DNA from 2 places in the Thiomicrorhabdus sp. genome. Region 2 is predicted to be linked to the other one. Evidence: predicted binding sites of a transcription regulator. Region 2 holds the regulator's gene; the other holds the start of a gene.
The links. The regulator FNR, encoded in region 2, switches genes on or off when oxygen is low (the NO sensors DNR and NnrR bind a similar motif). The targets are predictions, from matches to a motif close to TTGATNTANATCAA.

Region 1: the regulator FNR is predicted to act here: its motif matches at 1,239-1,252, upstream of ccoN (cytochrome-c oxidase, cbb3-type subunit I).

What each region holds. Positions count from the first base shown of each region.
Region 1 is NZ_OY759719.1:166,204-178,654, reverse strand. It holds gene hisH (imidazole glycerol phosphate synthase subunit HisH) at 1-370, opposite strand, end outside; gene hisB (imidazoleglycerol-phosphate dehydratase HisB) at 372-959, opposite strand; gene ccoN (cytochrome-c oxidase, cbb3-type subunit I) at 1,413-2,843, shown strand; gene ccoO (cytochrome-c oxidase, cbb3-type subunit II) at 2,927-3,757, shown strand; gene ACORJQ_RS00700 (cbb3-type cytochrome c oxidase subunit 3) at 3,806-3,946, shown strand; gene ccoP (cytochrome-c oxidase, cbb3-type subunit III) at 3,967-4,875, shown strand; gene ACORJQ_RS00690 (hypothetical protein) at 4,990-5,130, shown strand; gene ccoG (cytochrome c oxidase accessory protein CcoG) at 5,270-6,736, shown strand; gene ACORJQ_RS00680 (FixH family protein) at 6,863-7,384, shown strand; gene ACORJQ_RS00675 (heavy metal translocating P-type ATPase) at 7,387-9,840, shown strand; gene ccoS (cbb3-type cytochrome oxidase assembly protein CcoS) at 9,892-10,128, shown strand; gene ACORJQ_RS00665 (hypothetical protein) at 10,297-10,965, opposite strand; gene ACORJQ_RS00660 (hypothetical protein) at 10,962-11,558, opposite strand; gene ACORJQ_RS00655 (Hpt domain-containing protein) at 11,616-11,954, opposite strand; gene ACORJQ_RS00650 (two-component system response regulator) at 11,944-12,451, opposite strand, start outside.
Region 2 is NZ_OY759719.1:2,343,886-2,356,336, forward strand. It holds gene ACORJQ_RS10595 (penicillin-binding protein activator) at 1-550, opposite strand, end outside; gene pepN (aminopeptidase N) at 603-2,915, opposite strand; gene ACORJQ_RS10605 (hypothetical protein) at 2,921-3,244, opposite strand; gene pal (peptidoglycan-associated lipoprotein Pal) at 3,338-3,874, opposite strand; gene fnr (fumarate/nitrate reduction transcriptional regulator Fnr) at 4,227-4,970, opposite strand; gene ACORJQ_RS10620 (PfkB family carbohydrate kinase) at 5,551-6,744, shown strand; gene rlmB (23S rRNA (guanosine(2251)-2'-O)-methyltransferase RlmB) at 6,892-7,635, opposite strand; gene rnr (ribonuclease R) at 7,635-9,965, opposite strand; gene ACORJQ_RS10635 (dihydrolipoyl dehydrogenase) at 10,084-11,496, opposite strand; gene ACORJQ_RS10640 (MltF family protein) at 11,977-12,451, shown strand, end outside.

The DNA.
Region 1 (12,451 bases), 520 kb from region 2:
TTTTTAGCGGACTGTTTTCTTCAAAATCAAAATGTTTAACCGTTCCTGGGATGACATTCATGCACTTAATGCCATTGTTTTCATCACTGCTCGTCATTAAAACTTGAAGTCCCATGCAAATACCTAAAAAAGGTTTTTCTTTGGCGGCTTGTTGAATTGGGTGAATCATCCCTGTTTGCTCTAAAGCAGACATGCAGGCTTTGGCTGCTCCTTGTCCAGGAAAAATAACCGCATCAGATTGAGCAATTTCATCGGGGTTGTTAGTGATTATTATTTTGGTATTGCTTGGAGCTACGTGCTCAGCCGCTTTTGAAACAGAGCGTAAGTTTCCCATGCCATAATCAATAACGGCGACTAACTTTTGGTTCATTTTACAAAGTTCCTTTAGTCGAAGGCATTTTACCCGTCATGCGGTCGTCTTGACTTAATGCCATGCGTAATGCACGGCCGAAGGCTTTAAAAATGGTTTCAGCTTGGTGGTGTGCATTGTAACCACGAAGATTATCAATGTGCAGTGTGGCGTTACAATGATTAACAAAACCTTGAAAGAACTCTAGAACTAATTGGGTTTCAAAGTTTCCTATCTGTTCACGTGTCCAATCACAGTTAAACTCTAGGCCTGGTCGGCCAGAAAGGTCGATAACAACACGAGATAAAGCTTCATCTAATGGAATATAAGCGTGACCATAACGAGTGATACCTTTTTTATCACCAGCCGCTTTGTTAATAGCTTGGCCTAAAGCAATGCCCACATCTTCAACTGTATGGTGGTCATCAATGTGATTGTCACCATTAGCTTTAATATCAATATCGATCATTCCGTGACGAGCGATTTGGTCAAGCATGTGTTCAAAAAAAGGTACACCTGTTTCTAAGTTTGCATTGCCTTCGCCATCAAGGTTGATGGTAATTTGAATTTGGGTTTCTAGGGTATTGCGTTCAACGCTTGCAGTTCGCATAACAGAGTTCCTAATATAAAGTTGCCAATATAATAACTGAAAATGTCTTTATTGGGTATGTCCAGTACTAATTATACTTTCTAAAGCAAGTCGTAAGTTAAGGTTGATTTAATTTATATTTGAATAGCCCTACAAAAAGTGTTCCATAAAAAAATCTTGAGGACCCCTATAAGTTTTTTTTACTATCAACAAAGCCCGTATTTTGGGATAATTCGAGAGATTTTTTTAAAGTGTCTATTTCTATATAGGTGTTTTTTAAGTTTAATTCTATAAGCTTTCTTGATGTGAGTTAACTTTTTAAAGTGTTTATGGCTGAGATATGGCTTCAATACAGGTATAATGCCCGTTGAGGAGTCTCTATCTAGAATGGTCCGTTAAGTTATTGTTTGTTTTGAGCGGTAATTTAATGATAGATAAGGGCAGAATATTAAGACTATAAAGGGGATCCGACTGATGGATACTACAGTAAAACCACAATATGATAATGGCGTGGTTAAGTATTTAACAGTAGGTGCAATTGTTTTCTTGGTGCTAGGTACTATGATTGGTACTTATGCAGCAGCAGAACTTGCGTGGCCTGCGTTAAACTTAGATATTGCGGAAATCACTTTTGCTCGTTTACGTGTTGTTCATACGAACACGGTAATCTTTGCATTTGGTGGTATGACGCTAATGGCAACAGCATTTTATACGGTTCAGCGAACCAACGGTGTAAAGCTTTGGAGCAATGGCTTGGCTTGGTGGACAGCAATTTTGTTCACAATTGGTCTTTTGGCAACAGTAACGTCTATCGCATTAGGTATGACAACTGGTAAAGAATACCATGAACAAGAATGGCCAATGGCAATTGCAATTGCTATCGTGTGGACTTTATATACATTTAACTTTGTAATGACAATTGCATCACGTAACAAAGATACGCATCCAAGTGTGTATGTTTCTAACTGGTTCTTCTTAGGTATGATGATTGCAATCACATATTTATATGTTGTAAACGGTTTAGCAATTCCAGTATCAATGTTCCGTTCTTACTCAATGTTTGCTGGTGTACAAGATGCCATGATTCAATGGTGGTGGGGGCATAACGCAGTTGGGTTCTTCCTAACAGCAGGTTTCCTTGCAATTATGTACTACTTTGTACCTAAGCAAGCACAACGTCCTATTTACTCTTACCGTTTATCTGTAATTCACTTCTGGGCATTAATGTTTGGTTATGTATGGTTAGGTGCTCACCACCTTCAATACACAGCTCTTCCAGATTGGACAGGTTCTTTAGGTGCAGTAATTTCATTAGCAATGATCATCCCTTCATGGGGTGGTGCCTTAAACGGTATGTTAACGCTTTCAGGTGCTTGGGATAGATTACGTACAGATTATATCTTGCGTTTCTTAATTATCTCTTTAGCATTCTATGCAATGTCTACATTTGAAGGGCCTGTAATGGCTGCAAAAACTGTAAACGCTCTTTCTCACTATACAGATTGGACAGTTGGTCACGTTCACTCTGGTGCGTTAGGTTGGGTTGCAATGGTTTCTATCGGTGCGATTTACCATATGGTAATGAAACTATGGAAAACTGAAATGTATTCAATGCAGTTAATTAACTTCCATTTCTGGCTAGCTACTATTGGTACAGTGTTTTACATCGTTGCGATGTGGGTATCAGGTATTATGCAAGGTCTAATGTGGCGTGCTTATGATGAGTACGGAACTCTTGCATATACTTTTGCTGAATCAGTTTCAGCTATGCACCCTTATTATGCGATGCGTGCATTTGGTGGGTTATTGTTCTTTAGTGGTGCAGTAATCATGTTATACAACGTTGTTATGACGATTCGTATGGCAAATGCTAAAGCGACTAATACAGTAGAAGCACACGCATAAAGTAGTAAGTCATATTAAGCAACGACATATCTTATATTTCGTTGCTTAAATTGAAAAATTTATGAGTTGAGGAGCACAAACTCATGTCAGATAATCAAGCACCAAAAAATATCCAGGAAGGGTTAGAGCGTAATATCTTTGCTTTATTCCTGGCAACAGCTCTAGCAGTTTCGATTGCTGGTATCGTTGAAATCGTACCGTTGTTTTATCTCAAGTCAGCTGTAGATTACACTGAAAAAACAGATAAATACGGTAATGCTAAGAATGAAAAGTTTCCAGAATTAGTTTGGGAGCGTACATTCACTAAAGATGCTAATGGTAAAATAGTGTCAGACAAAGCCCTTTACAAGCAGGATAAAAATGGCAAGTGGGTTATTGGCGATTGGAAAGCAGGCGACGGTGTTCGTCCTTACACTCCGCTAGAACTTGCAGGTCGTGATTTATACTTGCGTGAAGGTTGTTATATTTGTCACTCACAAATGATTCGTCCTTTCCGTGATGAGCGTGAACGTTATGGTCACTACTCACTTGCTACTGAATCTATGTATGATCACCCGATGCAATGGGGTTCTAAAAGAACTGGTCCAGATATTGCACGACTAGGTGGTAAGTACTCTGATGAATGGCATGTTCTTCATTTAATGCGTCCTCAAGACATGGTTCCTGAGTCAGTAATGCCGGCTTACCCATGGTTAGCTGAAAACCTTGTATCTAAGGATTTCTTTGGTACAAAGCGTGATATGAAGAAACGTTTGTCAGTTATGCGTACACTTGGTGTGCCATATACAGATGAAGAGATTGAGAATGCGGATGCAGCTATTGCCGGTCATACCGAAATGGATGCAATGGTAGCTTACTTACAAGTACTTGGAACGATGGTTAAGCTGGATGACAGCAAAGTATACCGTCAATAAGGTTTTATGAGTAATTTAGAAAGTTATTTAAGCACTGACTGGTCGTCTATGACGACACAGGACTGGGCAGGTTTAATCGTTACGGTAGTTGTATTTCTGGGCATGTTAATTACCTTTGCAATGGCATTACGTCCTAGCAAACGTAAGGAAATGGAAGAACAGAAATACAAAATACTAAACGATGACTAGTCATTTGAGGAGATTTTAATATGGCACATCATAATCCATGGCCAGATGAAGGGAACACTGGTCATATTTGGGATGAAGATATTCGTGAATTAGATAACCCGCCACCATTGTGGTGGATGTTGTCTTTTTACGCGGGTTTTATCATGATTGTATTCTATGCACTTTATTATCCAACTATTCCATTAACTAATGGTACAGGTCAGTTTACAAAAGGTTTAGCTGACTGGACTCAGATTAATGAATATAACGATGATTACAAAGTGTTAAAAGATTGGCGTGTAGCTAAGTTTGCAGATAAAGAAGAGAAGTTAGCTTCAATGTCTGTTTCTGACATCTTAAAAGATGAAGAGCTAAAATCATATGCTGTAGCAACATCAAAAATGTTATTTGGTGATTATTGTGCGGCTTGTCATGCTGTAGGTGGAGCAGGAAATCCGGGCTTCCCAGTATTAGCTGATGATGATTGGTTATGGGGTGGTAATATCAATCAGATAGACGCTTCTATTACTAATGGTCGTATTGGTAATATGCCTGCTAAAGGGATGATGGGGAACTTGACTGATGAAGATATTGATCATGTAACAGATTATGTTATTGCTTTGTCTGAAGGTAAGGGTTCAGATCCTTCTGTTGCTGCAGGTAAAGCAGTATATGCCAAAGGTATGTGTTTAGCATGTCATGGTCCAGCAGGTAAGCCTCTTGCTCCAGCAGGTGCTGCTAACTTAACTGACCAAGTATGGCGTTTCTCTTCTGACCGTGATGCGATCAAAAGAGTTATTACATACGGTGTAAACGTTAAGAAAAATGGTGAGTATATTCCAAATACACACAGAGCAGTTATGCCAGCATTTAAAGATCGTCTGCCAAATGCAGACGTAAACATTAAACGCTTAGCGGTTTATGTTTACTCTTTAGGTGGGGGTCAATAAGGTGAGTGCTGAAGCACTCATCTAGATAAAGAAAAGGAGAGCTCTCATGTTCTCCTTTTTTGTTTAAGGCACAACTATATAAATTGATTTTAATCAACTTTGGAGAGGAAAGTTATGAATGAACTAAACAATGATTTTGTACTTTGGATTTCAATCGGTGCACTTATATTAAGCATAATTGCTCTAGTAGGTTTTGCATGGAAAGCTACACGTGGTATTGAAGGTCTTGAGAAAGACGAAGATAAGGAAAGTTAATTCTTTTCTATAAACAAAAATAGGCCTTTTTAATGGGCCTATTTTTGTTTATAGAAATAGATAGAAAAATTTACTTATGATAGGCACGGCTATTTCTATAAAATAGCCGTTTTAATAGACTGGTAGCAAGGATAGCCCTATGTCAGACAAAAAAGAATTGTATCGAGATAATGGACAAACAGGTTCAGTACTTGATGAAATGGATTTGGATAATAAAAATCTACAAAACATCGGTGTAGAAATATTACCTGTTCATACTGGTGGTACGGTTCACGCTAAGAGAATGCCTGGAAAGTTTAGAACAATTAAATGGATCACGGCTTCATTTTGGCTTTCTTTATTTATTTTTCCATATTTTAGATGGGATGGTCATCAAGCGCTTTTGTTTGATTTAGCAAACCGCCAATTTCATATTTTTGGAATAACAATTCTGCCACAAGATATTTGGATGCTTGCAATGGTGTTGTTATTTGGGGCTTTATTACTAGCTGCATCAACCGCTGTAGCTGGACGTTTGTGGTGTGGATATTTTTGTTTTCATACTGTTTGGACTGATGTATTTACTTGGATTGAAGAAAAGTTTGAAGGCCAGCCAAATAAACGTATTAAATTAGATGAAGCTCCAATGAGCTTTAGTAAAATTAAAACTAAATTACCAAAGTTTGCACTTTGGGCATTAATTGCATTTTTAACTTCATTTAGTTTCGTTGCATATTTTACGGATGCATTTGATCTTTGGGGCCGCCTGTTTAGTTTTGAATGGGGTGGAACTGAAACATCGGTTATTTTAGGGCTTGCTGCTGCAACATTCTTTTTTGCAGGAATCCTTCGTGAACAGACTTGTATTGGCTTTTGTCCTTATGCTCGAATTCAAGGGGCAATGATTGATACACAAACAGTTGTTCCTACCTATGATGTAGATAGAGGTGAACCACGTGGAAGAATGAAGCGTGTTAAGCCTGGAGAAGAAGCTCCAGATCTTGGTGATTGTATTGACTGTAATCTTTGTGTTGCCGTTTGTCCAACAGGAGTTGATATTCGCCGAGGGCAGCAGTTTGGTTGCATTACCTGTGGTCTATGTATAGATGCATGTGATTCTGTTATGGACAAGATCAAAAAACCAAGAGGTTTAATCCGTTATGCGTCACTTGCTGAGTTTGCTGGTCAAAAATTACCACCTTTATTCAAACGTCCTCGTGTAATTGTTTATTCCGCAATAATGGCATTTGCAGCTATTGCAATGGTATATGGCATGTTAACGATGTCGCCGATTGATTTAAAAGCACTTCATGAACGTTCACCGTTATTTGTGCAAATGAGTGATGGAACTGTTCAAAACAAATGGACAATTAAAGTTGTGAATAAATCAAACCAAGTAATGTTGGCTAAAATAGATGTTACAGGACCTGCTGGACTAACATTCCATGCAGACAAACAAATTACCATTCAGCCTGGTAATGTGGGTGCAACAACGTTGTTTGTTAGAATTCCTAAAAAGAATTTAACAGAAACAAATACGCCTATTGAGATTCATGTAATAGATGTCAATAACGAGAACATATCAGCGACTTATGAGACTGCATTTATCAGTCCTAGAAAACGTTAATACTTTCGTTAATATGTAGTAAAGACTGTATATAAATTAGTCGTTATAATAGCCCTATTTAGGAAAGCCCTGAATAGGGCTTTTTTGTTGCTTGGGAAAACAACCCCACTATTAGGAGAAAAGACAATGGCAGAAACTAAGCAAGATACTCGCGATTGGAGTGTCGCTTGGAAAAACCCTTTCGTAATTGCGTGGTTCGTAATTCTTGTCATCGTATTATCAGTAAACTTCTTCATGGTGAGTATGGCAATCGTCACAAATCCAGGGCTTGTAGTAGAAGATTACTATGAACAAGGTAAGCGAATGGATGTGGTGTTAGCAGAACAAAAACGTATGGAAAAGATAGGGTGGCAATTAAAAATTGAAGTTCCTATTTTGTCAGAAGGTAAATCAGATTTAGTAAAATTGAAGGTCTTAGATAAAGACAATAAGCCATTAGACGTTGAAACGGCCATTCTTTATTTCTATAGACCTTCCAATAAAAATCTTGACGGTAAGATTGTAATGAATAAAACCGATAAAAAAGGTGAGTATGAACAACAGTTTAGTCTTCCATTAAAAGGCAAATGGGATTTAATTATGGAAGTGACTAAAGGAGAAAATAGAATTAATATGGGCCGTAGTATTATGGTTCAAGATCCAGAATAGTTATGGCTTCTAGTTGTTTTCATTGTGGACAAGCTATTCCCAAAGGGGATTTAGTTCTAAAGTCAATTAATGGCAAAGAACAAGAATTTTGCTGTAATGGCTGTGCTTCTGTTTGTGAAGTCATACATGAAGCGGGGATGGAAAGTTTTTATAAAAGAACGCCAGATGGCGAATTATTATCCCCGCCACCTCCGCCAAATAAAGATATTGAATTTTTTGACTACGATGAAGTTCAATCACAGTTTGTTGATAACTTATCAGACAGACGTGAAATTACATTGATGTCAGAAGCAATTCATTGTGCTGCCTGTGTTTGGTTAATTGAACATACACTTGCCAAAATGGATGGGCTACTATTAGCCAGAGTAAATTTTACAAATAAACAGATTAAAATTCGCTGGGATAACAGCAAAACAAAACTCTCAGAAATAATTAAAAAACTCAATTCAATTGGCTATGATGCCACCCCATATGACCCTTCCGCTAGTGAGCAAGCCTATAAAAAAGCAAATAGGGATCTGCTATACAGACTAGGTTTTGCTGGTTTCGCTATGATGAATGTCATGTGGTTTTCAGTTGCACTTTATACAGGTGCCGCAGATGATGCTGAATATCGTAACTATTTTCATTGGTTAGAATTCATTATTGCCACAGCCGCATTAGCATATTCCGGACAACCTTTTCTTAAAGGAGCATGGACAGCTCTCAGGTCTAGAACGGTAGGTATGGATGTCTCAATCAGTTTGGGGATGCTTACAACTTACTTATACTCATTTTGGGTCACCGTTGAGCCAAGTCATTCAGGTGAGGTCTATTTTGATACGCTCATAGACTTTATCTTTTTATTGTTAATTGGTCGTTACCTTGAAGCGATTTCAAAAAATAAAGCAATTGATGCCTCTCGAAAATTAATGGATTTACAGCCAAAAGTTGCACGAAAACTTAATGAAGATATAGAAAATATTGTGCCAGTAAGAACACTTATTCCAGGCGATTTAATTGTTGTGAAACCCGGTGAGCAAATACCCGTTGATGGTGTAATTAGGTTTGGTCAGAGTATGCTGAATGAATCGATGTTGAGTGGGGAATCTAAAGAGATTAGTAAACAGGTCAACGACCATGTTATTGCAGGTACATTAAACATTGATGGCAACCTTACCATTGCGGTAGAAAAAATTCTGCAAGATACACAGTTAGGCAAAATTGTTCATATGGTAGAAGAGGCCCAAGGTTCAAAGGCTCCTATTCAATGTACTGCAGATAAGATTATGCCTTGGTTTGTTACTACAACCATCAGTTTAGCCTTTGCAAGTTTTGCGTTTTGGTTATTTAGTGCAGATCTTGAAGTAGCCGTTATGACTGCAACAGCAGTACTTATTATTACTTGCCCATGTGCATTTGGTTTGGCAACACCTATGGCCATTGCAGTTGCATCTGGAGTATCAGCAAGAAATGGTATATTGGTTAAAAATGGTACTGTATTAGAGGTTTTGCATTCAATAGAGCATTTTGTTTTTGATAAAACAGGCACTCTGACTAAAGGTCAGATGAAAGTGGTTGCTGAAGCATTTGTAGAACATGCTGAACGCAAAGAAATTTTACGAGCCGTTGGCTCAATAGAAAATTTATCTGAACACAGTCTAGGTAATGGAATTGTGAACTCGATTAAGGATGAGTTTGCATATGGTAATAACCACTGGCACCAAGTTGACGGCTTTAAAATTATGGCTGGTAAAGGTGTTGAAGGAACTATTAACAGTACTTTTTATCAAATTGGAACGGCAAACTGGCTACTTTCTCAAAATATTGCCTTACCAAAGGATTTGTTGCAGTTAGCTGAAGATAAAGCAAAACTGGCTCAAACAGCGGTTTGGATTGCGGCTAATGAAGTGGTTAAAGGCGTTATGTTTTTAGAAGACGAGCTTCGACCAGAAGCCGTTGAATTGATTAACAGATTAAAAGCCAAAGGTAAAAAAGTTTCTTTATTAAGTGGTGATTTAACCATTGTGGCTAACCGAGTTGCCGAACAATTAGGAGGCATGAATGTTATTGCTGAAGTGTTACCTGAAGATAAGAATGAAGTAATTCGTCAACTGCAAAAAGAAGGTCAAACTGTCGCGATGGTTGGTGATGGAGTCAACGATGCACCTGCTTTGGTTAGAGCCGATGTAGGTATAGCTTTAGGCTCTGGTACAGATGTTTCTATGGATAGTGCAGATATCGTCTTAATGAATAATGAGTTATTGGCGGTTGATACGGCTATTGAGTTGTCGGCCAGAACATTACGTACTATCAAGCAGAATATCGCCAGCTCAATTACCTATAACATAATTATGGTTCCGTTAGCGATGTCTGGAGTGCTTACGCCTTTAATTGCCGCAATTACGATGCCATTAAGTAGCTTGGTAGTCATTGGTAATGCAGCACGTATTAGACGTTTTTTTAATAAAAGATAAACGTCTTAACCCAAAGGGTAGGTTTGTATAAATATATAAGGTGGAAGACAAATGGAAGTAATCTACGGACTGATACCAATGATGCTGTTTTTTGGTTTTTTGGTTGTTGTTGTGTTTATTTGGATGGCTAAAAATGGACATTTTGACGATTTAGACGGACAAGCTAATCGTATCTTTATGGATGAGGAATATCCTGAGGATACCTCAGTTAAAACAAATGAACAGTCAAAAGAATCTGAAAAGAAAGATGAGAATGCCTCTAATAATGAAAAGACTGTAAGTTCTTAACGAATATTGGTATTCAAGATTTAAAGTTAGAAGGTTATAAAAAGCCAATTTACCAGGCCTGGTATGCCTTGTAAGCATTTACAGACAATGTGGGCATAGGGTTAATTGGCTTTTTAGTTTGATATAAAGTCTTTAACTTGTAATCTAACAAACTATTAATTATCTAGATTAATTGGGTTTAACATTGGTTGTGTACTGTAAGGCTTCTGGGCCTTCTGCATCTAATATTAACTCTAAGCCTAACTTACCGAAGAACCAGTGCGGTAAATGGTCTGACTGAACTTCTATGCGATCAGGTTTACCAAAGCGTTTATCAATGGCTCTTTCAGTTAAATTATTTCTGGGAATCAATGTAAGGCTAGAAATAGGTGTATTAAAAAATTTAGTAATGTCTGAGTTATAAAGTTCCACCTCACGTTCTCCAGAGGTAGTCACTGTGATTTTTTTACCATTATCAAAGGCATGATCTAGTTCTGCTTTTGAGGCCTCAAGTTTGAGTGTTAAGGCTGCTTTAATTGATCCTATATATATCACCGGAAAATACGCTTCTAATGATTTGTGAGATTCATCCGTTTTTGAGAACATTTTTACTTCAACATCTTTGCCATATATTTTCATCGCATCGCTAAGAGTTGATTGATGCACCGTTAAACCTAATGCATGTAATTTTCCAGCACTATCATAATGAGCATTCCAAGGCAGAAGCTTTTGATCAAGTGGCTCTCTATCTGGTTGAATAAGTAGTAATATTCCAAAACCAACTATACTGAATATAAATAAAATCCAAAATACAGGCAGATTCTTTGTTTTAGGCTTTTTTGGTTGATTCATTATCATGCATCTTCCGTAGTTTTGTTTTTCTCATGTTTAACTTCATCAGTACCTTCACCAAGTTCTTCATTAGAATTTTCATCACGAGGTAATAATTTGGCAATTGAGGGGTTTGAAATACCGTTACCCGCATCATAAACGGCAATACCTGTTTGCATAAAGGTGATAAGCACCGCGACAAAAATCACAACCGCTGCAAAGCGTAATGTAATAACTTCACCTAAATTAGTTTGACTGCCTTCTGTTGAAAAGTCATTCATACTAAAACCGCCAGGGAATATTTTGTTAATAATCAAATAAATTACAACCATGCCAATGGCAATTGCGTAGCTAAATAATAAAATTCTTCCACGTCTCCAAGCCATAAGCCAGTGTGAAGCAACAAACCAAGTGTCGTTCTTAATTTTCTTTTTTGAGGTTGCATAGAGGTAGGCAATCACAAGGCTAGAGATAACTGGTATTAGTAATAACTCAAGAGTATCACCAATTTCTAAGACAATCATTGACATAAAAAGGTGAGTAATAATGATATTGATATTAAAAATATGGTGTGGTGTTTTGGCCCGACGTTTTTCGTCTTCGGTAACGCGATAATGCATGATTATATTCCTTGTGGATAAAGCGTAAAGCTCTAATTGAGAGCGTTAGTTATATTTTTAAAATGTCTGAATGTAGCTTTTTAAAGCACTCTCAACGGATTTGGCTTCAATAATGATTTTATTCATTGAATCGGTAAAGGCTTCGGTATCATTATTTTTGGCTTGTTGTTCTAGTTCAGCCCCTAATATAGAAAGCTGATTGGCTCCTATATTTGCAGAACTACCCTTAATATTATGCGATAGAGATTGAACCTTATTTATGTCTTTAACTGCAACCGCTTCTTTCAGTTGAGCAATGTTATCTGGAGCCGTTTCTAAAAATATATTTAAGATATCGACTAATTCATCGCCAATAATTTCTTTGAGCATATTTAGGTTGTTTAAATCAATGTGCATTTTTAGCTCCGTCGTTATATTCTTTTATGGGAGGGTAGTACTGTTTTAACCATTGTGTAAATTCTTCATGCGGCATCGGTTGACCGAATTTATAGCCTTGAAAAATATCACAATGTTTTCCTGTAAAGAAATCTTGTTGTTCATCAAGCTCTATGCCTTCTGCCACAACCTCTAAATTTAAGCTTTCAGCCATGGCTAAAATGGTTTTTGCTATCGCTTCACCCTCAGGTGTATCTAAGTTTAAAACAAAAGACCTATCTATTTTGATGGTGTCAATTGGAAAACTGTGTAAATAAGCCAAAGATGAATAACCTGTACCAAAATCATCAATGGATATTTTAAAGCCCATCCCTTTAAGGCGAGAAAGAATGTCTATATTATTTTCAGCATCACTCATTGCCAAACTTTCGGTGATTTCTAGATCAATAAAATGGCTAGGCAAATTTGTTTTTTGTAAAGCGGATTGAATATCGTCAATTAAGCTCGATTGGCCGAAT
Region 2 (12,451 bases):
AAGCTGAATCGTAAATAGCTAAATCTAAAGCGATTAATTTGCCTTCAAAACCGGCCTCTGTTAGGCCTTTCTGTAACGCTTTTTGAATACTTGCTCCCACACTGCCATAAACACCAGTCACAGGAAGCACTATAGCAACTACCGCATTTTTGTCATGCATTGGAAAATCAATCGATTTGCCCGATGAAAAAAACGAAAAAAATGATGAGCTTTTCTTAGGAATAGACTCAACATATTTTCTTAATCTTTCTATTCGCGCTTGAAAACCAGGCAGAATATATTGCTTATCAAGCTGATTTAAATACTGCTTTACCTGCTTTGCATCACCGTGCTTTTGAGACATTTCAGCACGAAGGATCATGATTTCTTGATCTAACCGCTTAACCTGTTGTAATCGAGAACTAGATTGATTTTGCCTATTTTCATTACCCGCATAAGCACCTGATTGTTTTGACCCTTTTAGCAGTTCATCCCACTCACTTGCATAGGCAAAGGTTGCCATAGGCAAAAAAATCACTAGCCAACTAAACATTACAAGCCAAATTCGCATTACAAAAACCTTATTTTATTGATGCCGTATTAGCCATCTATTAACCCATGGCTTAGGTAATATTAAGGGATTTAGACACAATCTCATAAACATCTTTAGATAAGTTATCTGTTTTTAAGATGCTATTTAAGGCCTGTTTCATCATCTCTTGGCGTTGAGTGTCATACCTTTGCCAGTGAGTGAATGGTGCCACAATTCTAGCCGCAACTTGTGGATTAATGGCATCCAGTTTAATCACTTGCTGTGATAAAAAGGTATACCCTTCACCGTCTATACGATGAAAGCCCAGCATGTTTAAACGACCAAATACTCCTAAAACACTTCTCACTCTATTTGGATTGGTATAACTAAAATCTTTAAGCTCTACCAGTGCCTTAACATGTTCTAAGGCATGAATATGATGAGAAGAGGCTTGAAGTGTGAACCATTTATCAAGCACTAAAGAATCCTCTTTCCATTTAGAGTAAAAGCTCTCTAAACAGACTTGTCTTTGCGGGCTATCAGTATGTGACAAGGTTTCTAATGCCGCTAAGGTATCAGTCATATTATGTGCGTTATTAAACTGATTTACGGCTTTATCGATATGATTATCTGCACTCATTAGATAGTTTAAGCAAATATTTTTTAATTTTCGATTAGCAATATCATCTTTTTGATATCGATACACCTCTGAAGAATCACTTAATTCTCTATACAGATCTGTAAAGACCGATTCATAATGATTTGCCAATGCCGTTTTTATCCAGCGGTGGACGTGATAAATTGCATCAACATTAATCTGTTTATATTGCTCACCGATATAAGTGAAATCTGGTAATGTCAAAGCAAGTGCTCTTAATGCATTATCTAAAGAATGATTATTTAAAACACCGCCAAACGCTGCTATAAAGTTCTTAGACAGATGCAAATCTTGTTCATTCTCATAAGCGACAATATTACGACCAATCTCTCTTAAGGCCAAAGACTGCATAGATTCCCATTGCACAAAACTATCGGTATCAAATTGTACCAGGCCTGCTAAATCCTCATCACTCTGCTGATAATCGAGAATGACTGGTGATGTAAAACCTCGTAACATAGAGACAACAGGTTCAACCGTTACGTTTTCAAACTTAACGATTTGTGTATTTTTAGTTAAAGAAACTAATGCTTCATAATCCGTTATCTTAACAAAATCTTGACACGATTCAGAAACCTCTAAAGCCAATGACTGACCTTGTTTTGAGAATAGAGCAAGTTTTACCGGCAATAAAAGTGGCGTGAAGTTATTTTCTAAAGCAGGAATCGTTTGGGTAAATTCAATGGTTAGACTTTGAGCTCGTTGATTATATGAAGTGACTACTGAAAGAACAGGCGTTCCATTTTGTATATACCATTGATGCATTTGAGATAAATCGACATCATTAGCATCTGCCATTGCATTTCTAAAATCATTCACCGTCACAGCTTGACCGTCATGTCTTTTAAAATACAAATCCATTCCTTTTCTAAAACCTTGCTCACCCAGCAAAGAATGGTAAAGCCTTACTACTTCGGCACCCTTTTCATAAACTGTCATCGTATAAAAGTTATTCATTTCAATATACGACTGAGGCTGAATGGGATGGGACATCGGGCCAGCATCTTCTGGAAATTGATTACTTCTTAAACGCTTTACATCTTCAATTCGTTTTACGGCTGGAGAGAGCATATCCGCAGTAAACTCTTGATCTCTAAAGACCGTTAAACCCTCTTTAAGAGTTAATTGAAACCAATCGCGGCAGGTTACTCTGTTGCCTGTCCAGTTATGAAAATACTCATGACCAATTACTGCTTCAATACCTTCATAATCAACATCAGTAGCTGTTTCAGGTTTTGCTAGTACAAACTTAGAGTTAAAGACATTTAACCCTTTGTTCTCCATCGCCCCCATATTAAAATCATCAACTGCAACAATCATATAAATATCTAAATCATAAATAAGACCAAAACGTTCTTCATCCCATTTCATTGATTTGATAAGTGACTTCATAGCATGTTCGCATTTATCTATGTTTTTTGGTTCAACATAAATTCTAAGATCCACATCACGATCATCTAATGTACGGTATGTATCTTGAATATATTCAAGATTACCTGCAACCAGAGCAAATAGATAACAAGGCTTTTTAAATGGATCCTGCCAAACAGCGTAGTGCTTATTATTTGGGAGGTCTCCAGAATCAATCAGATTTCCGTTAGATAGTAATACGGAATTTTCAGATTTGTCTGCAATGATCTTAGTCGTGAATAAAGTTAAAACATCAGGCCTATCCATAAAGTAGGTGATTTTTCTAAAACCTTCCGCCTCACACTGAGTGCAATAATTACCACTTGTACGATACAAACCTTCTAAAGCCGTATTATTTTGTGGGGCGATTCCGTTGTAATCGTTAATTCAAATTCTTCCAGGCCTGGTAAACAAACAATAAGGCTCTCAGTTGTTTGCTGGCATTTTTGTGTAATTTCTTCACTGTTAATGAAAACCGATACTAGTTTTAACTGCTCACCATCCAAACTCAGTTGCGTCTGCTTTGATGAATTAATTATTTTCATAGAATTCGTTACAACCGTTGCTGTCGGCTGTAAATCAAAAGTTAAATAACTTGATTGAATCTCAAGTTTAGGTGCTTGGTAATCAGATAAATAGTGAACTAGTGGGGTATCATTTTTCATAGGTAAACTCGGTAATTTTAAACAAAAAAGCCTCCCTGTCATTATGACAGGAAGGCTTTAAAAAAACAGTTAGCTACTAAACTAAATTTTCAATTAATAAGAAAACTCAGCTCTACGGTTTTTAGCCCATGCAGCCTCGTTATGTCCCTCATCAACTGGGTTGTCTTCACCGAAACTAATAACATTAATACGGCTTGGACTAACACCTTCTGCAACTAAAGCGTTTTGTACCGCTTGTGCACGACGCTCACCTAACGCTAGGTTATATTCACGAGTACCACGTTCATCACAGTAACCTTTGATTGTTACAGATGCGTCTTGCTCAAGATTAAGATAATCAGCATTAGCTTTAATTAACTCATAATCTGAAGGACGAATTTCAGATCGATCAAAATCAAAATGAATTACTTTGCCGTTAATCATCGCTTGCAACTCAGCTTTTTTAGCAGCCAAATCAGCAGCAGCCTGTTCAGCTGCTGCACGTTTAGCAGCTTCAATATCTGTATCAACTTGAGCAACAGCAACCTCTTTACTGTCATCTGAATCATTTTTTGGTGTAGAACTACAACCAACTAAGGCAAATCCTAAAAAACCAACTAAAAATAACTGTGAAATACTTTTTAAAGACATCGTTTTATTCCTAAATTTATAAGTAAATGGATAGTATTAATATACCGAACTTAATGGCAAAAGACCATTAAAAAAGTAAAAATTTAACAAATCAAACTATTAATTAAAAATAAATACTTTTTCTGAAAGAAAATTGAAAGGAATATTAATAAGGAGTGTTAGATAACGTTTTCAGCAAAGGCTAAAAAGACCCCGACCGAAAGGCCGGGTAAGCGGGCTACATTATGAAAAACGTAAATCCAATTACAACGTTTTCATAATTTTATTAGACCATAACTGAGCTTGAATCAAATTGATTGAAATCAATAAAAAACCATATAAATACTAAGTATTCATTTTAATTTATAAAGATTTAACCAACTTCTTTACAAACATCGCAACTACTAATACCAGCCAAGCTTTTTAATGCCGCTTCATTATAAATAATTACTTCTTTTTTCTTCCAGCTAACAATACGTTCTGTATTCAGCTTAGCTAATATTCGAGACACTGTTTCAGGCGTTAGTCCTAAGTACAATGCAACGTCTCGATGCAAAATGCTTAATCGAAATTCATCATAAGCATACCCTCTGCTTCTGTAGCGTTCTGCCATATTCCAAATAAATTGTGCTACACGCTGATCTGCATTCCTCTTGATTAATAACTCAGAATGTAAACGCCCATCTTGCATTTTTTTACTCATAACGGTCATAATTTGATGATTAAGATTTGGTATCTTCATCGATAAATCACTTAATTCTTCATAGGGTAGATTGCACACACTTGTACTATCCAAAGCAACCGCATTGTATAAATAATGCTGATCAACAAGGCCATCAAACCCAACGACATCGCCGGGTAAATAAAAACCATGAACAATTTCTTCGCCTGAATCAGAGTATGAATATAATTTAAGAACTCCTGCACGAATGGCATAAATAGAGTGAAATTTCTGCCCAGCTTCATAGAGAAGCTGGTTCTTTTTTAAAGGGGACTTTCTCTCAACAATATCATCAAGACGATCAACATCTGATTTTTGTAATCCTGTAGGAAAGCATATTTTTTGTAGCCCGCAATTTAAACAACTTGCGTTAAACGCTGATTTGACTTGATTCATAGTAGCCCTAATGAATTATCATTTGATTGGTTTTTTTGGTTTTATATTATTTTTATTGTTCTATTTTTTTGATTGTATCGTTTTTAATCTTTTTGTCATCTTTTAGCGAATATTTTTTCTTCTTTTTGTGCTTATGAACACATAAAGTTATTTAATATTTGGGATTTTTTAATCAAAAAATCATTCTGCTTATTTTTTAAGCAGTTTAATGTTTTTTGGCTAATTTAAAGCACTTAAGGCATTTTTATTAACTTTACACACAAAGTTATCCACAGGTTTTGTGGAAAAGAAAACAAATTATAACAGTCTATAAAATAACTCCATAAGGACACCCTATACCTCTTTATTTACAAGGTGTTACAACATAAACATAAAACTAGTTTTAACTATCGAAAACTAAATCAACATAAAGCATTGTCAAGCTTTTTTTAATTTTATTCACCTTTATACAAAAATCACAAGATCTACACAGTTTGTATACCTATGTTAAAATTCTTTGCAATTTTCTATGGTGCTTTGAAGATTCTTAAACAAAACCTTTAAATCACTACATTCATTAAAAAAATTTGGAAAGCATGACATGTCAAAAATTTTAGGCATCGGAAATTCAGTTTTAGATATCATCTTAACCGTTGACCACCACCCCCAAGAAGATGAAGAGTTACGAGCAAGCAATAAACAAATCTCTACTGGTGGCAATGTTAACAATTCTTTATACGTGCTTAATCAGCTAGGTCACCAAACCGACATTTGCACTACCATTGCAGCAGATAGTGAATCTAAACAACTTTTGTCAGGCCTTGCAGAACGTAACATTTCTACTGAGCATGTTCAAAAATTTATAAAAGGTAGAACGCCAACCTCTTTTGTGACGTTAAATGCAGAAAACGGTCATAGAACCATTGTTCATTTTCGTGATCTGCCTGAAATCAGCTTTGACTTTTTTGCCAAAATAGAAATAGAGGAATATGACTGGTTACATTTTGAAGGCCGTAATATGGCTCAACTACCAGGCATGGTTAATATTGCTAAAACGTTTTTAACCTATCAGCCAATTTCTCTTGAAGTTGAAAAACCTAGAGAAGGTATCGAAACCTTATTTAACAGCGTTAACCTAATCATATTTTCACATCATTATGCTAAAGCGAAAGGATTTGCAAATGGTAAAGAACTACTAGAAAGCCTTGACCTACCAAATGCTAATCTTGTTTGTACTTGGGGAGAAGATGGCGTTTGGTTGAAAGCGCCTGGAGGCTCTATTGAACATGTTGAAGCCGAGCAAGTTAATCCTGTAATTGATACTTTAGGCGCTGGAGATACATTCAATGCTGGCTTAATTCACGCTTTAACAGAAAAACAACCACTTGCTGATGCCGTTAGTTATGCCAGTAAACTTGCTGCCAAAAAATGCCTGCAACCAGGCTTAGATAATTTATTGAAGGCAAATGAGGCGAATAAAGCTTTAGCCAACATTAAACAATTAAGCAATGCTAAAACAACTATTGTGAACGATGCTTCTGGCCGATCATTGGTATTAATTAAATATGAAGATGGTGTGCGTTGCTTTTTGAATAATTGCCCACATCAAGATGTACCTTTAAATGAAGCTTACAAAATTGATGTAAATCCTTTTGAGAAAACCATGAAATGCTCAGTACATGATGCCTATTTTAATATTGAGGATGGTTTATGTATTGAGGGACCGTGTTGGGACGAGTCTCTGACATCAATTGCTATCAAGTTAGATGAAAACGGTGATATTTTCCTGGCTTAAACAACATATTGTTTAAAACATATCCTACAAAAGCAAAAAGCCAATTTACCAGGCCTGGCATGTCCTATGGCCATCTATGACGTGTGAGCATAGGGTAAATTGGCTTTTTAAATACTAATAAAATAAAAATATGTAATTAATTTGCTATTAGGATTTTGCTTTTATAGCTCTTTGTCTAAACGCTTCATAAACGGTTACACCTGTTGCAACAGAAACATTTAAACTTTCAACAACACCTACCATTGGAATAGCCGCCAAATGGTCACAGGCTTCACGGGTTAAACGACGTAAACCACTGCCTTCCGTTCCCATTACTATACCAATTGAACCGGTTAAATCATGGTCGTAGATTGTTTGCTCAGTTTCTCCAGCCAAACCAATCATCCACATACCTTCTTGCTGCATCTCTTTCATGGTTCTAACTAAGTTAGACACAACAATCAATTTAACATTATCAGCGGCACCAGAAGCCACCTTACGAACTGCTGGGTTCATTCCAACAGAATTATGCTTAGGAATAATGACCGCATTAACTCCTACCGCATCTGCTGTTCGTAAAATAGCACCTAGATTATGAGGGTCTTGCACTTCATCTAGAAAAACAAAAAGTGGATTAGAGGTTTCTTCAATCAGTTTTTTTAGATCAGATTCTACTAAATCAGCTTGCTTGGCAACGGTTGCCATAACACCTTGATGATTTCCATCAATCTTATTAAAAGCAGATTTACTCACAAGCTCTATATTTAAACCAACTCTTTTAGCTTGGTCATATAAAGCTTGTTGGCGATTATTTAATCGTCCTTTCAAAAAACTCAGGTTATATACAGATTGCGGTGATTGTTTAATAAACTTTTCAATCGCATGTAAACCATAAATGACTTCTTGCTTCATTAGTCAGCCTTTGGCTTTGAACCAGAGCGTTTCTTTTTACGGTAGAAACGTTTTTTACGACCTGGTTTTTTCTCTTCTTCACCTTGTGATTCAGCAGAGTCATCACCATTAGCATCAGTCATTTCTGGTTCAACATGTTCCGTGAGGCTTTCAATAAAACGTAAATCAACTTTACGATCATCTAAATTCACCTGAGCCACTTGTACTTTAATACGATCACCTAAACGATATGTTTTCCCTGTACGCTCACCTTTCAAACAATGACGAGCATTATCGTAATGGAAATAGTCTTCACCTAGCTCTGTAATATGAACCAAACCTTCAACATATAAAGGTTGCAGTTCAACAAACAAACCAAAGTTAGTCGCCGCAGAAACCACTGCTTCATATTCACCGCCAATACGATGAGATAAGAATTCACACTTCAAGAAAGTCACGGCATCACGAGTTGCTTCATCTGCACGTCTTTCTGTATCAGAACAGTGCTGCCCTAAATCAGCCATTTGGTTTTCAGTGTAATCAAATTTCTCAACCCCTTCTTTGCTCCACACGTGACGAATTGCACGGTGAATCAATAAGTCTGGGTAACGACGTATAGGAGAAGTAAAGTGAGCGTAATGTTCGTAATTCAACCCAAAGTGCCCTTTGTTTTCTGGTTGATAAACGGCTTGACTCATACTTCTTAAAAGAACGGTTTGCACTAAATGTTCGTGAGGTTCACCAGCAACTTTAGCTGAAACTGCAGCATAATCATGTGCAGTAGGCTCATCACCACCTTCCAACGTTAAACCAAAGTCTGATAAGAAAGTTCTTAAGTTTTTAAGACGTTCTTCCATTGGTTTTTCGTGAACACGATAAAGTATTGGCATTTTATGCCACTTTAGGTAACGTGCAGTTGCAACGTTAGCCATTAACATACACTCTTCAATTAATTTATGAGCATCATTACGAGTGACAGGAACGATTTCTTGAATCTTACGTTCTTCATCAAATACCATACGTGTTTCAGTAGTTTCAAACTCTAAAGCACCACGTTCAGCACGAGCAACTTTTAATACTTTATATAGATCATGCAGATCATGCAGTAAAGGAACTTGCTCTTTAAACTCTTCACGGTATTCACTGTCTTCATTCGTTAAGATATCGTTCACTTGCGTGTACGTTAAACGTGCTTTTGAATTCATCACTGCTTGATAAAACTGACTACGTTCTAGCTTGCCATCTTCGGTAAGTGATAAATCTGCAACCATACACAATCGGTCAACTTTAGGATTTAACGAACACAACCCATCAGATAACTTAGACGGCAACATTGGTACAACTCGTTGCGGGAAGTAAACTGAATTACCACGTTTAAAAGCTTCTTTATCAAGCTCTGTACCTGGCTTAACATAATGTGAAACATCAGCAATCGCAACCACTAAACGCCAACCGTTTTTACGACGTTTTGCAAAAACAGCATCATCAAAATCTTTAGTATCAGCACCATCAATAGTCACTAACTGAAGAGCACGTAAATCTTTACGATCTTCAAGATCCGTTTCGGTTACTTCATCAGGAATATTTGCTAGTTCAGCTTCAAGCTCTTCAGACCACTCATTAGGGATACCATAAGCGTGAATAGCAGAATCAATTTCCATTCCTGCCGCCATGTAATCGCCAACAACTTCTACAATTTTACCGATTGGCCCAGAACGTACAGATGGCTGGTGGATAATTTCAACTAAAACAATCTGCTCTTCTTTAGCTTCAAGTAACCCGTCATTAGGAATGAAGATATCTTGAGTAATGCGATTATTGTTTGGACGAACCCAAGATAAACCATCTTCAAAATTTAAACGACCCAACACTTGTTTAGTGTTATGTTCGGTAATTTCAATAATCGCACCTTCTTGACGACCACGACGATCTTCACCAATCACCGATGCAATCACGATATCGCCATGCAATACTTTATGCATCTCTTTCTCAGAAAGGAATAGGTCTTTACCACCTTCTTCAGGCACTAAAAATCCGTAACCATCTGGGTGGCCCAAAACACGACCTTTGATTAAGTCCATTTTCTTTAAAAGACCAAAAGCACCACGACGGTTACGAATTAGTTGACCATCACGCACCATTGCTTTCATACGGCGTGAAAGAGCTTCAAAACGCTCTTCATCATCTTCATCAACATCTACTGCTTTAGCAACTTGAAAAAGTCTTAAAGGCTTTTGAGCCTCTTCTAAAACTTCTAAAATAAACTCTCTACTAGGAATTGGGTTTTCATACTTCTCAGCTTCACGCTGTGCATGTGGATCCTGTTGACCCGATGTATTTTCTTTGCTCACGAATACCATCTAAAAATTGAAAACGCTCCACCTAATGACTTAAAACTCCACAAAGTGATTAGATTTAGAGCGTTATATTAAAAAAACTCGCAGTATTATAACAAATAGTTAGTCAAGTTTATTGCATTACTGTTAACTCTGCTTTAATTACTCTTTCACCCTCTGAATATAAGGCTTTGTAAAGTAGATATAATGCCGATTGAATCGCCTCTTCTAATACTGGGTGATAAAATGGCATTTTTATTAACTCTAAAACCGTCATTTCTTGCTCAACAGCCCAGGCTAGTAAATGAGTAAAATGCTCAGCATGAGGCATAAATATTTCACCACCAATTAACTGCTTGGTCTCCTTATCTCCATACAATGAAATCACCCCATGGTCTTCAGCCATAACAATCGCTCTGCCATTATTTTTTTCTAGGTTAAAGTTCACCACTTCTACTTTTTGCAAATCTAAGTCACGATAACTTTGACCAAAAAAACCAATATCTGGGTCTGTAAACGCAATACCTAATGGTGTTTTTCGTTTGTAAGCGGTAACACTTGGAAAATCCATTGCATTAAGACTAGCAATTTTTCCCTCATGCCCAGCTTCATGCAAAATAGGTCTAAAGACGTTTACATCGCCCGCAATAAAGATGGGTTTATCTTCAATCTGCATAGTGTTTACGTTAAATGAGGGCATCCCTCTTTCATCCAATTTAACTCCGGCTTTTTCAAGTTGAATTCCATCGATATTTGGTCTTCTTCCAAGAGCAGCTAATACCACATCTACCTCAAAACTCTCTTTTTCAACACTAACCTTTACGCCTGTTTCTGCATTCTCTAATCTAGCCGCTGCACCAAGATAAACTGGAAATTCTTTAGAGAACATTTCAGTGGCTTTTTCAATCACCACAGGTGAAGATAAACCACCAACAGTATGTTGCATTTCAAAACCAATTACCTCAACACCTAAACGAGACAATGCTTGCCCAAGCTCTAAGCCAATAATACCTAAACCAATGACGGCGATGCGCTTTGGTAAGTCGGTTAATTCAAAAATTTCATCACTGGTTAATAACTTTTCACCAAGCTCTAACCATGGTGCAGGCACTACTGGACGAGAACCTGTAGCAATAATAATTTTTTCGGCTTCTATAACCTCTCCATTTACTTCCAACTGATTTTCACCAACAAACTTTGCATACCCTTCAATAAATTGCTCAGGTTTTAAAGTTTCTGTTGTACCAGCTTTAACGCCACTGGTAAATCGGTCTCGCAACAGCCTTACTCTTTGCAGTACTTTTACATTATCAACCTCAAGAGATTCACCGCCTTCGAGGCCAAATTGGCTTAATAGATGTTTTTTAAAATTCAAATTAGCGGACTGAATCATTGCTTTTGAAGGCATACACCCTACTCGTGCACAGGTTGTACCTAGATGGCCACCATTAATAATGACAAAATCATCTGTCTGTTTTCTAATAATCCCTAATGCAGTTAAACCTGACGTTCCTGCACCTAAAATGGCATATTTAACTTTTCGCATTAAGCACTCCTTTTAATTTGTATTTATTACTACTACCAATTCTAGCCTTTTTAATTGAAATATTGGGTTTTAAACAGCCTTATTTTTTTCAATTTTTCTTTCTTAAACAGGAGGTTTAACCTGACCTATATCGTGATTTATAGAATACCTAATTTTTTTTGGTTTTATTCGCAGTACAACTCAACTAGAATAACCATTCACAAACCTTAATGGGGCAGACTTTTGCAAAGGTCAACATTCAGTTTATTTACGACAAACCGATTCCTGATAACCCTTATCGGTTTAACACTGTTTGTTAGCTTAAAATGCAACGCTAGTATAATTACAAACCCCAAAAGCATTACTGAACGCATTAACCAACCATTTATTGGCGATCTAGACAAAATCAGAGAACGAAGAATCTTAAGGGTTTTGGTTAGTTACAATAGAACAAATTTCTTTCACACTTTACGTGGAGATAGAGGTCTTGAACATGACCTAATGAAAGAATTTGAAAAGTATCTTAATCGAGGGCCTCGTAAAGAGCGTTATCGAACTCACATTGTGTTTTTAGCCCACCCTTTTGACCAGCTAGTACCCGACTTAAAAGCAGGCTATGGTGATATAGTCGCGGCAGGTTTGACGGTCACCCCTGAGAGAGAGAGTTATGTTGACTTTACCAGGCCGTACATTACAGACATAAGCGAAATTTTAATATCCAACAAAAACAACCCCGCTCCAAAAACACTTCAAGAACTTTCAGGTAAACAAATTGTTGTAGTTGGCAATAGTAGTTACATCATACATATACAACGATTAAACCAAGAGCTTGGACGACTTGGATTACCAGCTATTGAAATAGTGACCGCAGACCCTCTTTTAGAGGCAGAAGATATTCTTGAAATGGTTAATGCCGGAATATTTGATTACACCGTTGTTGATGATCATATCGCTGAAATATATCAAAACGTTTTTC